Regions from separate parts of the Limosilactobacillus vaginalis genome, predicted to be linked through region 2. Evidence: predicted binding sites of a transcription regulator. Region 2 holds the regulator's gene; each other region holds the start of a gene.
What was found. The regulator LexA, encoded in region 2, represses DNA repair genes until DNA is damaged. The targets are predictions, from matches to a motif close to CNAACANNTGTTNG.
Positions count from the first base shown of each region.

Region 1: the regulator LexA is predicted to act here: its motif matches at 2,032-2,045, upstream of uvrB (excinuclease ABC subunit UvrB).
Region 3: the regulator LexA is predicted to act here: its motif matches at 1,555-1,568, upstream of parE (DNA topoisomerase IV subunit B).

Region 1 is NZ_CP104399.1:411,087-414,363, reverse strand. It holds gene uvrB (excinuclease ABC subunit UvrB) at 1-1,938, opposite strand, end outside; gene N4627_RS01865 (alkaline phosphatase family protein) at 2,202-3,277, shown strand, end outside.
Region 2 is NZ_CP104399.1:781,278-784,554, reverse strand. It holds gene N4627_RS03845 (lysophospholipid acyltransferase family protein) at 1-308, shown strand, start outside; gene N4627_RS03840 (YneF family protein) at 357-581, opposite strand; gene N4627_RS03835 (DUF896 domain-containing protein) at 656-907, opposite strand; gene lexA (transcriptional repressor LexA) at 1,081-1,713, shown strand; gene cytX (putative hydroxymethylpyrimidine transporter CytX) at 1,760-2,932, opposite strand; TPP riboswitch at 3,013-3,121, opposite strand; gene N4627_RS03820 (hydroxymethylglutaryl-CoA synthase) at 3,137-3,277, opposite strand, start outside.
Region 3 is NZ_CP104399.1:905,873-909,149, reverse strand. It holds gene parE (DNA topoisomerase IV subunit B) at 1-1,532, opposite strand, end outside; gene plsY (glycerol-3-phosphate 1-O-acyltransferase PlsY) at 1,754-2,380, shown strand; gene N4627_RS04420 (aldose 1-epimerase family protein) at 2,438-3,277, opposite strand, start outside.

The sequences.
Region 1 (3,277 bases), 370 kb from region 2:
TGCTGTCCGCATTTGTTCAGTTAATTCTTCAACCATCTTTGTCTGATCATCACGGTTTAGCTTGGCAAAATCCTTAGTAGTAAATTCCGTACTGTCGGCTTCTTTTCCGCTATCCTCAGTCTTCGTGGTTGAGGAAATAGCTTCTTGAATTGGCTTAATGATGGTCTTAGGAGTGATCCCGTGCTTTCTATTGTAAGCTATCTGAATTTCCCGTCGCCGTTTCGTTTCGTCAATTGCCTTTTGCATTGAATCAGTAACCGTATCAGCATACATAATTACGGAACCATTTGCATTCCGTGCTGCCCGACCAATCGTCTGAATTAATGAACGTTCATTCCGCAAAAAGCCTTCCTTATCCGCATCAAGAATTGCGACTAAGGATACTTCCGGAACATCCAATCCTTCACGAAGAAGGTTAATTCCCACAAGCACATCGAACTTGCCTAAACGCAGGTCACGAATGATTTGTGTTCGTTCTAGTGTCTTGATGTCGCTATGAAGATATTTAACCTTTAATCCAAGATCTTTAAGGTAGTCAGTAAGATCCTCTGACATTTTCTTAGTCAGTGTTGTGACAAAGACCCGTTCATGCTTCTCAATCCGCTTATTAATTTCACCAACCAAATCATCAATCTGTCCCATTACCGGTCGAACTTCAATCGTTGGGTCTAGTAAGCCAGTTGGTCGAATAATTTGCTGAACAACGTGATCTGTTTGGGCCATTTCATATGGACCAGGAGTAGCCGACATATAAACGACTTGGTTAACGTGCTTTTCAAACTCTGCTAGTTTTAATGGTCGGTTATCAAGCGCACTTGGCAAGCGGAAGCCATAGTCAATTAGCATCTGCTTCCGTGCACGATCACCATTGTACATTCCCCGAACTTGAGGCATTGTTTGGTGTGATTCATCAACTACTAATAAGAAGTCTTTGGGGAAAAAATCCAGTAGGGTATATGGCGGCTCTCCAGGTTTTCGACCATCCATATACCGTGAGTAATTTTCAATTCCGTTACAATACCCCATTTCACGAAGCATTTCGATATCATAAGTTGTCCGTTGCTGAATTCGTTCTGCCTCAAGGAGTTTTCCATCATCAGTAAACTTTTTGACCTGTTTTTTCATGTCATTTTCGATCTGTGGAAGGGCCCGATCCATAATCTCTTCACTCGTTAAGAAGTGAGTTGCCGGGAAGATTGAAATGTGCTCCCGATCACCAATTACTTCGCCAGTAAGGGCATCAACTTCACGAATCCGATCAATTTCATCACCAAAAAATTCAATCCGCAGCGCCTTATCTTCACGTGATGCGGGGAAGACTTCAACAACATCCCCGTGAACTCTGAACCGCCCCCGTTGAAAGTCAATATCGTTCCGTTCAAACTGAATATTAACCAGCTCGCGGAGTAACCGATCCCGTTCAATTTCTTGACCAACCCGTAGTGAAACGACATGGTTATGGTATTCGCTTGGATCACCAAGACCAAAAATACTGGAAACGGATGCCACAACAATAACATCGTCTCGTTCCATTAATGAACTAGTTGCTGAATGGCGCAATTCATCAATCTCATCGTTAATTGATGCGTCCTTTTCAATGTATGTATCGCTAGAAGGAACATATGCTTCTGGTTGATAATAATCATAATAGGAAACAAAATATTCAACCGCATTATGCGGGAAGAACTTTTTCATTTCACTGTACAATTGCCCAGCCAGTGTTTTGTTATGGGATAGAATTAATGTTGGTTTATTAACCTTCGCAATCACATTTGAAATCGTAAAAGTTTTCCCCGTTCCGGTTGCCCCTAATAGGATCTGTGCTTTTTCTCCCTTTTCAATTCCAGTAGTCAATTTCTTAATTGCCTCTGGCTGATCACCAGTCGGTTTATAGTCCGAAACTAGTTCAAAATTTTTATGAGGTTGACGATATATCACGATTAATCCTCCTCAGCACTCGAAAATGGAAGGCAACAATTCGTTCTTCGTTACCTTCCGTCTTACCATAATTATCTCTTTTAGTTTATCATCAGAACATGCATTCGTCTATCAATATAGAAATTCTAAATTGTCTTACTATAAAACAATCAACATCCGTAAATTAACTTTACCTTAATCATTTTTCTCCCCTATTGAATCACGACTTTGCTTGTACATATAATAGTAATGTTTAAATTTCATAAAAGGAAAGTTGGAGATCGATGTTTAGTAGTTTAAAGCAAAAGCGCGGGCAACAATTGGGGACTTTATTTGTTGTCTTAACAATTATTTGCTTTTTAGGAACCGCAAGTCAGCTTCTTACCCACCTTCAAGAAGCTACCTGGCCCTTTATTCTTTGGTGGATTCTCAAAACATTTGTTAGCACGGTTGTCCTATGGGTACCGATCGCTATTGGTGCTAATCAACAGCAACGGCAATTTAATCGCCAGATAGTTGTCCTTACCCTGTGGATTATCGGAATTATTACTTTCACCTGGGCAAAGTTTACTACCCAACCGGTAACCACAACCGCCCAGCCGTCTCCCGAGCTCTATGTTGTTCAACAGGTATTTATCACTTGGCTCGTCTGCAGCGGGCTATATCTCTTTGCTCACCCATTACAAAAGCTGTGTCATCGTTGGTCAACAATAACGCGCCGTCACTGGTTGATTAGCTTTTCATTTATTTTCTTTCTTATCAACCTTATCAGCGGTTATGACGCATTTGGCTTTCACCGTGGAACAAGCTTGATCTGGTTCAGCTATCTATTTGCCCTTGGTGACTGGCTAGCAAGCGATCAACGCTGGCTGAAAAACTGGTCAAACAGGCGCTATGCTGGATTAACAATTATCAGTTTACTGTTTTCATCACTAATTACCTGGCTCAATATGAACCATGTTGATTATAGTCCGCATAGTGATCTCACGCCCAACACTCACTATTTATTAGGGATTAACCCATACCAGCCATTCCTTCTCCTTACTTGCTTACTAATGACTGCATGGTTCTTACGGGAAAGGAATAAGAAACCAAAAGAGCACCTTTTACCTATTACCGGGATCCTGCTTCTTAACTTGCTCGGATTACCGATGATCTTTACTCCCTTGCTCTTACCACACGTTAACTGGCAACTTTCACTTCTAATTGGTGTTATAATTGCTGCCGCTTTTGCTGGAATTTTAACGCTCATTAATTTTCTGGGAAATAAAATAACTTGGCAGTTAAATTATCGCAACCTTTTTAACCGCCTCAAACAAATTTGCCAAAATTTCTGGCCAGTCCTCCTAACCTTTCTTAT
Region 2 (3,277 bases):
TTCCATCAGGCTCTCGTTATTCCAGTAAATTAAAGGGCGGTGCAACATTAATTGCCAAATTAGCAAACGTTCCGCTAGTTCCTGCAGTGTATCAAGGGCCTCTCAAATTTAGCGAATTATTCAAACGGCATCCCCGTCACATTGCCTTTGGAAAGCCAATTTATATTGACCGGAAGAACAAACTCGACGAAGAAAGTCAAGCTAAATTAGAGAGTGAAATGCAGCAATCATTTGATGAGTTAGATCACCAAATCAATCCTAATTATAAATACATCATGCCGCCTAAACCAAAAGACGATGATTTCTAAAGAAAAAGAAACCGGAAATTAAATTTCCGGTTTCTTTTTTATTTAAGATTACTTATTTGCTTTTTTGGCTTGTGCCTTCATGGTTTGCATCATTTGATGTAACTTTCGACTAGATGGCTTTTGGCCCATTTGCAACATCATCGTCCGCAACATTTCTTCACTAATAGGTGGATTATTGCGGAGATAGTTTTCCATGTAACGACGAGCACCAAAGAAACCGCCAACTAAACCGATTAGTAAGGCGAGGATTACCAATGAAATTGTTAATGCCACAACTACTTTCCTCCTTTTTTAGTTACTGTTCAATAGTACACGAAAGTAGTCGAATTGAAAAGGGCTAAACAAGGTTAATCATCACGTAATCCCTTTTTCCGTTGAATTTCACGAACCTTCTCTGGAGTAACCTCTTTACCATTATCATCAAAGATTCGCATCATTTCGATATTACTCCGCATTGCTTCACGGAAGTTCTTAAGGTACTCTTTCCGTAGCTTTGCTCGTTCCTTAGTTTCGGCCTCTGTTAGTCCTTCTTCCTTATTTTTATGAGCGAGTTCGTTAATTCGCTTTAATAATTTTTCTTGGTCTGTAGATTCAGCCATAATTATCTCCTCACCTTTCAGATATCCTTAATTTAACTATTTATCTTGATCTTAGCTAACTTAATAACTATTTTCAAGATATGTACTAACTTCTCCGCGAACGTACGTTTGAAAGTTGACGATTACTATGATATTCTAGACTTAATAATAATCTAGCCAAATGAGGTGTCAAAATGGCAAAAGCAGCAAGTCAAAAACAAATTGCCGTATTAAGTTGCATTTATAAACACGTTAAGGATCACGGGTACCCACCAACAGTCCGTGAAATCTGCGGAATCGTTGGGCTTTCCTCAACCTCCACTGTTCATTCTCACCTAAACAATCTAATCAAGGAAGGCTACTTACAAAAGGATCCCTCCAAGCCACGGGCACTTGAGATTACTAAACAGGGATTAGATCTCCTGGGAATTGAACCAGAGCAAAAAGAGATCCCAATGATCGGTGTTGTTACCGCAGGGCAGCCTATTTTAGCGGTAGAAGACACTACAGATTATTTTCCTTTACCACCTTCAATTAAAGATGCCTCTGGATTATTCATGTTAAAAATTCACGGCACCAGTATGATCAAAGCCGGAATTCTTGATGGTGATGACGTAATCGTTCGTAAGCAATCAACCGCTAAAGATGGCGAGATTGTAATTGCAATGACAAGTGATAATGAAGCTACTTGCAAACGGTTCTATAAAGAACCAGAAAACCACCGCTTCCGGCTTCAACCTGAGAACGATGCGATGGCGCCCATTTATCTGGATAACGTTACTATCCTTGGTAAGGTTATTGGTCTATACCGTGACCACATTTTCTAAACTTCCCTTTAATTAGCAATGTTTCTTTATTGAGGGTAGGAATGAACTAATAATTTTGTTCATTCCTGCCTTTTTTGTGATCGACAATCCACACCAAAAAGATCACAATCAAAATATCAGGCAACGTATTTCCTACGGGAAGATCTACTAACATCAAGCAGCGGTATACTATAAAACCAACTAGCCATAAGGCAAAATGATTCCAACTAATCCAACGATCCTTATTGTTAAGGCGAAGAACAAATCGATCCATAATCTGAATCGCAATCATTGGAGTAAAGACTGAGCTAATAATGTAAAGAAAGTTACTAAAATTATCCATCGGCAAAACGATTGCGCCAAGGCTACCAATACTAGTTACAATAATCGCTGTTAAACGTGAAGACCACTTAACCTTTAATGTTTGTGCAGAGACTCCTGCAGAATAGGCATCCATAAACGTTGTAGTGACTGTTGACAGGAGGACAATAATCAGGCCACTAATCCCAACGCCAGCACTAACCATTATTTTAGCAATATCTGTCTGCCCGGTTAATAAGGTTGCGCCAAGGCCGACAATTGCCATCCAACAGCTAATGACACCATAAGTGATTGCACTAACTCCACTCGCTTGGATCGGGTTTTGGGCAGCCGAAGTATAATCAGAAATTAAGGGAAGCCAGGATAGGGGCATCGAAACGGCTAATTCTAATCCTTGTCCAAATGATAATGCCCCTAAATGATTATTTACATGTGGTTCAGCAAAGATTAAATAGCACAACCAAACCGTTAAAAGTAATAAAGCAGTTAAGGCAACGGTGTTCAGCCATTTTAAGCGACGAATCCCGATAATTAACCACACTATGATTAGGAAGCCAATCAATCCGCACCATAGTGGTCGGCCCAATTTCCAAAGACCATTAGCCGCTAGCGAACCATCATAAATCATGATTCCCGTCCAGCCAATCAATTGTAAAACATTTAGACTAGCAAAAAAGATTCCACCAAATTGGCCAAAACTGATTTTTACCGATTCCATCGCACTAATCCGCAACTGGCCACCGATTATTCCAGCAAGAAACAGCAACCCACAGCCAATCAAATGACCTAAGATAATGGCCACTATTCCCTTGGCCATCCCCAATGGTGCTAAGTAAGTTCCTGTCAGGATCTCCGCAATTGATATTCCCGCGCCGCACCAAATCATTCCGTTTTCTACTAGTGATGTCTTATGTTGCATCAGTTCCACCATCCTTTTATTGATTAGCGAAACTTGATCTTGATAAAGAAAAATCGACCAGGCACCTACCTGATCGATTTTAAAATTCTTAACCGAATTCCCTCCGTTGGCATTATCCAAATCAGGTCCCATGGGTCGAAGATCACATCTTCCTCTCAGCCTGTTATACAAGCTCCCCGTTTGTGTTAATTATATTGTAACACTTTATTTCTTTTCCTGATAAATCCGTTTGTGCTCCTTTTGACCCTTTAATATAAACAGTGCTGGATCTGATTGCCAATCTAATTCAACATCATCCTGGTTCATCCCCAGCTGTGAGTTGAACTGCTTCTCATATTCAGCAAT
Region 3 (3,277 bases), 120 kb from region 2:
GCTCCATCATCATCGGCATCCGTCATAATGATAATTTTGTCGTAATTTGAATCTTCAACATTAAACTCAGAACCAGCACCTGCACCAACCGTATAGATAATTGTGTTCAGTTCTTCATTCTTTAACACATCATCAAGTTTGGCCTTTTCAGTATTTAAGACCTTTCCTCGTAACGGTAAAATGGCTTGGTATTTTCGGTCACGCCCCTGCTTTGCAGAACCACCAGCAGAATCCCCTTCGACCAAGAATAATTCATTCTTTTTAGCATTCTTTGATTGTGCTGGGGTTAGTTTCCCAGAAAGGTTTCGTTCTTTTCGACTCTTACGTTTGCCACCACGAGCCTGGTTTCTTGCCTTTCGTGCTGCTTCACGAGCTTCACGGGCCTTAATTGACTTTCGAATCAGCATCTGGGCAAAATCGCCATTCTCCATTAGCGCATAACCGAGCTGCTCGCTAACAATGGAATCCACAATTTTTCGCGCTTCTGGAGTCCCTAGCTTATCCTTTGTCTGTCCTTCAAATTGCAAAATCCGTTCAGGAATCCGAACAGAAACAACAGCAGTCAGTCCCTCACGAACATCGCTTCCTTCAAGGTTCTTGTCCTTATCTTTCAACAATCCAACCTTATGGGCGTACTCATTAAAAGTCTTGGTCCAAGCACTCCTAAATCCAGCTTCATGCGTTCCGCCATCTGGTGTGCGAACATTATTAACAAAGGAAAGTAATGATTCAGAGTAACCATCATTATACTGGGCAGCAACCTCAACTTCAACGCCATCCTGGCTACCATCAAAGTATAAAACCTTTCCTAAAGTATCTTTACCTTCATTCAGATAGGCAACAAATTCTTGAATACCTTCCTTGTATTGAAAGATATCTTGTTTCTCGTGATCCTTCCGCTTATCAGTTAGAACAATTTTAATCCCCTTTAACAAAAAGGCAGACTCCCGCAACCTATTTGCTAAGGTATTGTAATCATAGACAGTTGTCGTAAAAATACTCGGATCAGGCTTAAAAGATACCGTTGTCCCATTTCCGGCATTTGTATGACCGAGTTTTTTTAAGGTACCAATCGGCTGGCCACCATCCTTAAATTTTTCTTGGTAGCGTTCATGATCACGAACAATTGTTAGAGTTAGGTTGGTCGATAAGGCGTTAACTACTGAAGCACCAACCCCATGAAGTCCACCAGAAGTCTTATAACCGTCCGATTGACCAAACTTACCACCAGCATGAAGAACCGTCATAATTACTTCAGGTGTCGGTTTCCCGGAAGCGTGCATTCCTACAGGCATTCCCCGACCATGATCCTGAACCGTAATTGAATTGTCTTCTTCAATCGTAACGTTAATTTCGTCACCGTAACCAGATAATGCTTCATCCACTGCATTATCAACAATTTCGTATACGAGGTGGTGCAATCCTCGTGAATCTGTAGATCCAATATACATCCCTGGTCGTTTCCGAACGGCCTCAAGTCCTTTTAAAACTTGAATTGACGATGCATCATACGTTTCTTTTTTTGTGGCCACAAAATGACCTCCCTCTTCATTTTGAACATCCGTTCGATTTATATATTATACCTTAGTTCGAACGGGATTGTAATAGTAATACTACAATCTTTAACAATAACGATAATACTTCATTTAATCCTTATTTTGCAAACCACAATTTTAAAAATAGGTTCTCTAGTGGTTTCTAACATGATTTCGTGCTATCTTTAGTGGGTAGTTATTTTTAAGGAGTAAATTGAATGACAATTAAAATAATTGGGATGGTAATCGTTGCCTATCTTTTGGGAGCTATTCCATCAGGCTTGTGGATTGGTCAAACCTTTTACCACAAAGATATTCGAAAGCTTGGCAGTGGTAATATTGGAACCACGAATACTTTCCGTGAATTAGGACCTAAAGCTGGAGTGGTAGTTCTCTTAATGGATGTTCTAAAAGGAACGCTCGCAGCTAGTCAGCCATATCTTTTAGGCGTTTCTCATTCGGTAAATCCATTATTAATTGGGATTTTTGCCTCATTAGGACATACTTTTTCAGTTTTTGACCATTTTCATGGCGGTAAAGCAGTGGCAACTAGTGCAGGGATTTTACTGGCTTACAATCCGCCACTATTTGCCCTTGCCTGTGCAATCTTTATCACCACTTTGTTACTAACAAGTATGGCCAGCTGTGCCAGTATCGTTGGAATTACCTCAATATTTATCATTGCGCTTTGTGAGCACGATCTAATCCTTAGCTGCGTTGCTGGAATTTTAACTGCACTGGTTCTTTGGCGACATAAAAGTAATATTATTCGAATTATTACTGGCAATGAGTCACTGGTAAGTTTTGGCCTCGTTTATTATCTAAAACAAAAACACCATAAGTAAAAGAAGTTCGAGAACTCAAAACTTAAATTCTCGAACTTCTTTTTTTAGGCTATAACCTTAAAATGGTTGAATACTAAACTCATACTTAGCATTATCTTGTGGTGCTAAACGATGCATTCCCTGTTTATGCAATAGTTTACCATCTGCGTTAACATTATCGGCAATTCCCCACCATGGTTCTACACAAACTAAATTAGCTTTAGTTGGGTATGGTGACCAAACACCAACATGCTGGGTCCCAAGAGTATGAACATGAACACCGTGATTATTAATTGGATCAGTTAAGGTTGCGGTAAACCTTGTACCACCTGTTTCAAAAATTACTGCATCGTTGTCAAATAGTTCATGACTAATTGTCATTGGCTTTTGCATGTCAATCATGATTGGGTTCTGTGAATCATTATAAGGGCCATCTAATACAACACGTGAATACTTTTCAGCGGGAGAAACACTAAGTTGAACTTGTTCGAAGGAACCCTGAGCGCTCAGTGGCATATTAAAGCCAGGATGAGCACCAATTGCATAAACTAGTGAATGATTACTATCAGGATTAGTAACCGAGTAGCAAACCTTTAATTGATCATCAACTAATTTATAAATGACACGGAGGCTAAAGGCAAATGGAAAGACCTTTAACGTTTCTTCACTATCGGTTTGTTCAAGAGTAACCTGAGAAGAAGTCTGATCAATAACCTTAAATTCACGATCCCGGGCAAAACCATGCTGGGTTTGGTGGTATGTTTTTCCAGCAAATTCATATTGATCATCCTTTAACCGACCAACAAAAGGGAAAAGAATTGGTGCTTGACGTTTCCATGAAGCTGGATCTCCCTGCCACAGATATTCAATTTGGTTATCATTCCGCCGAATACTATGTAATTGGGCTCCTAGCTCAGC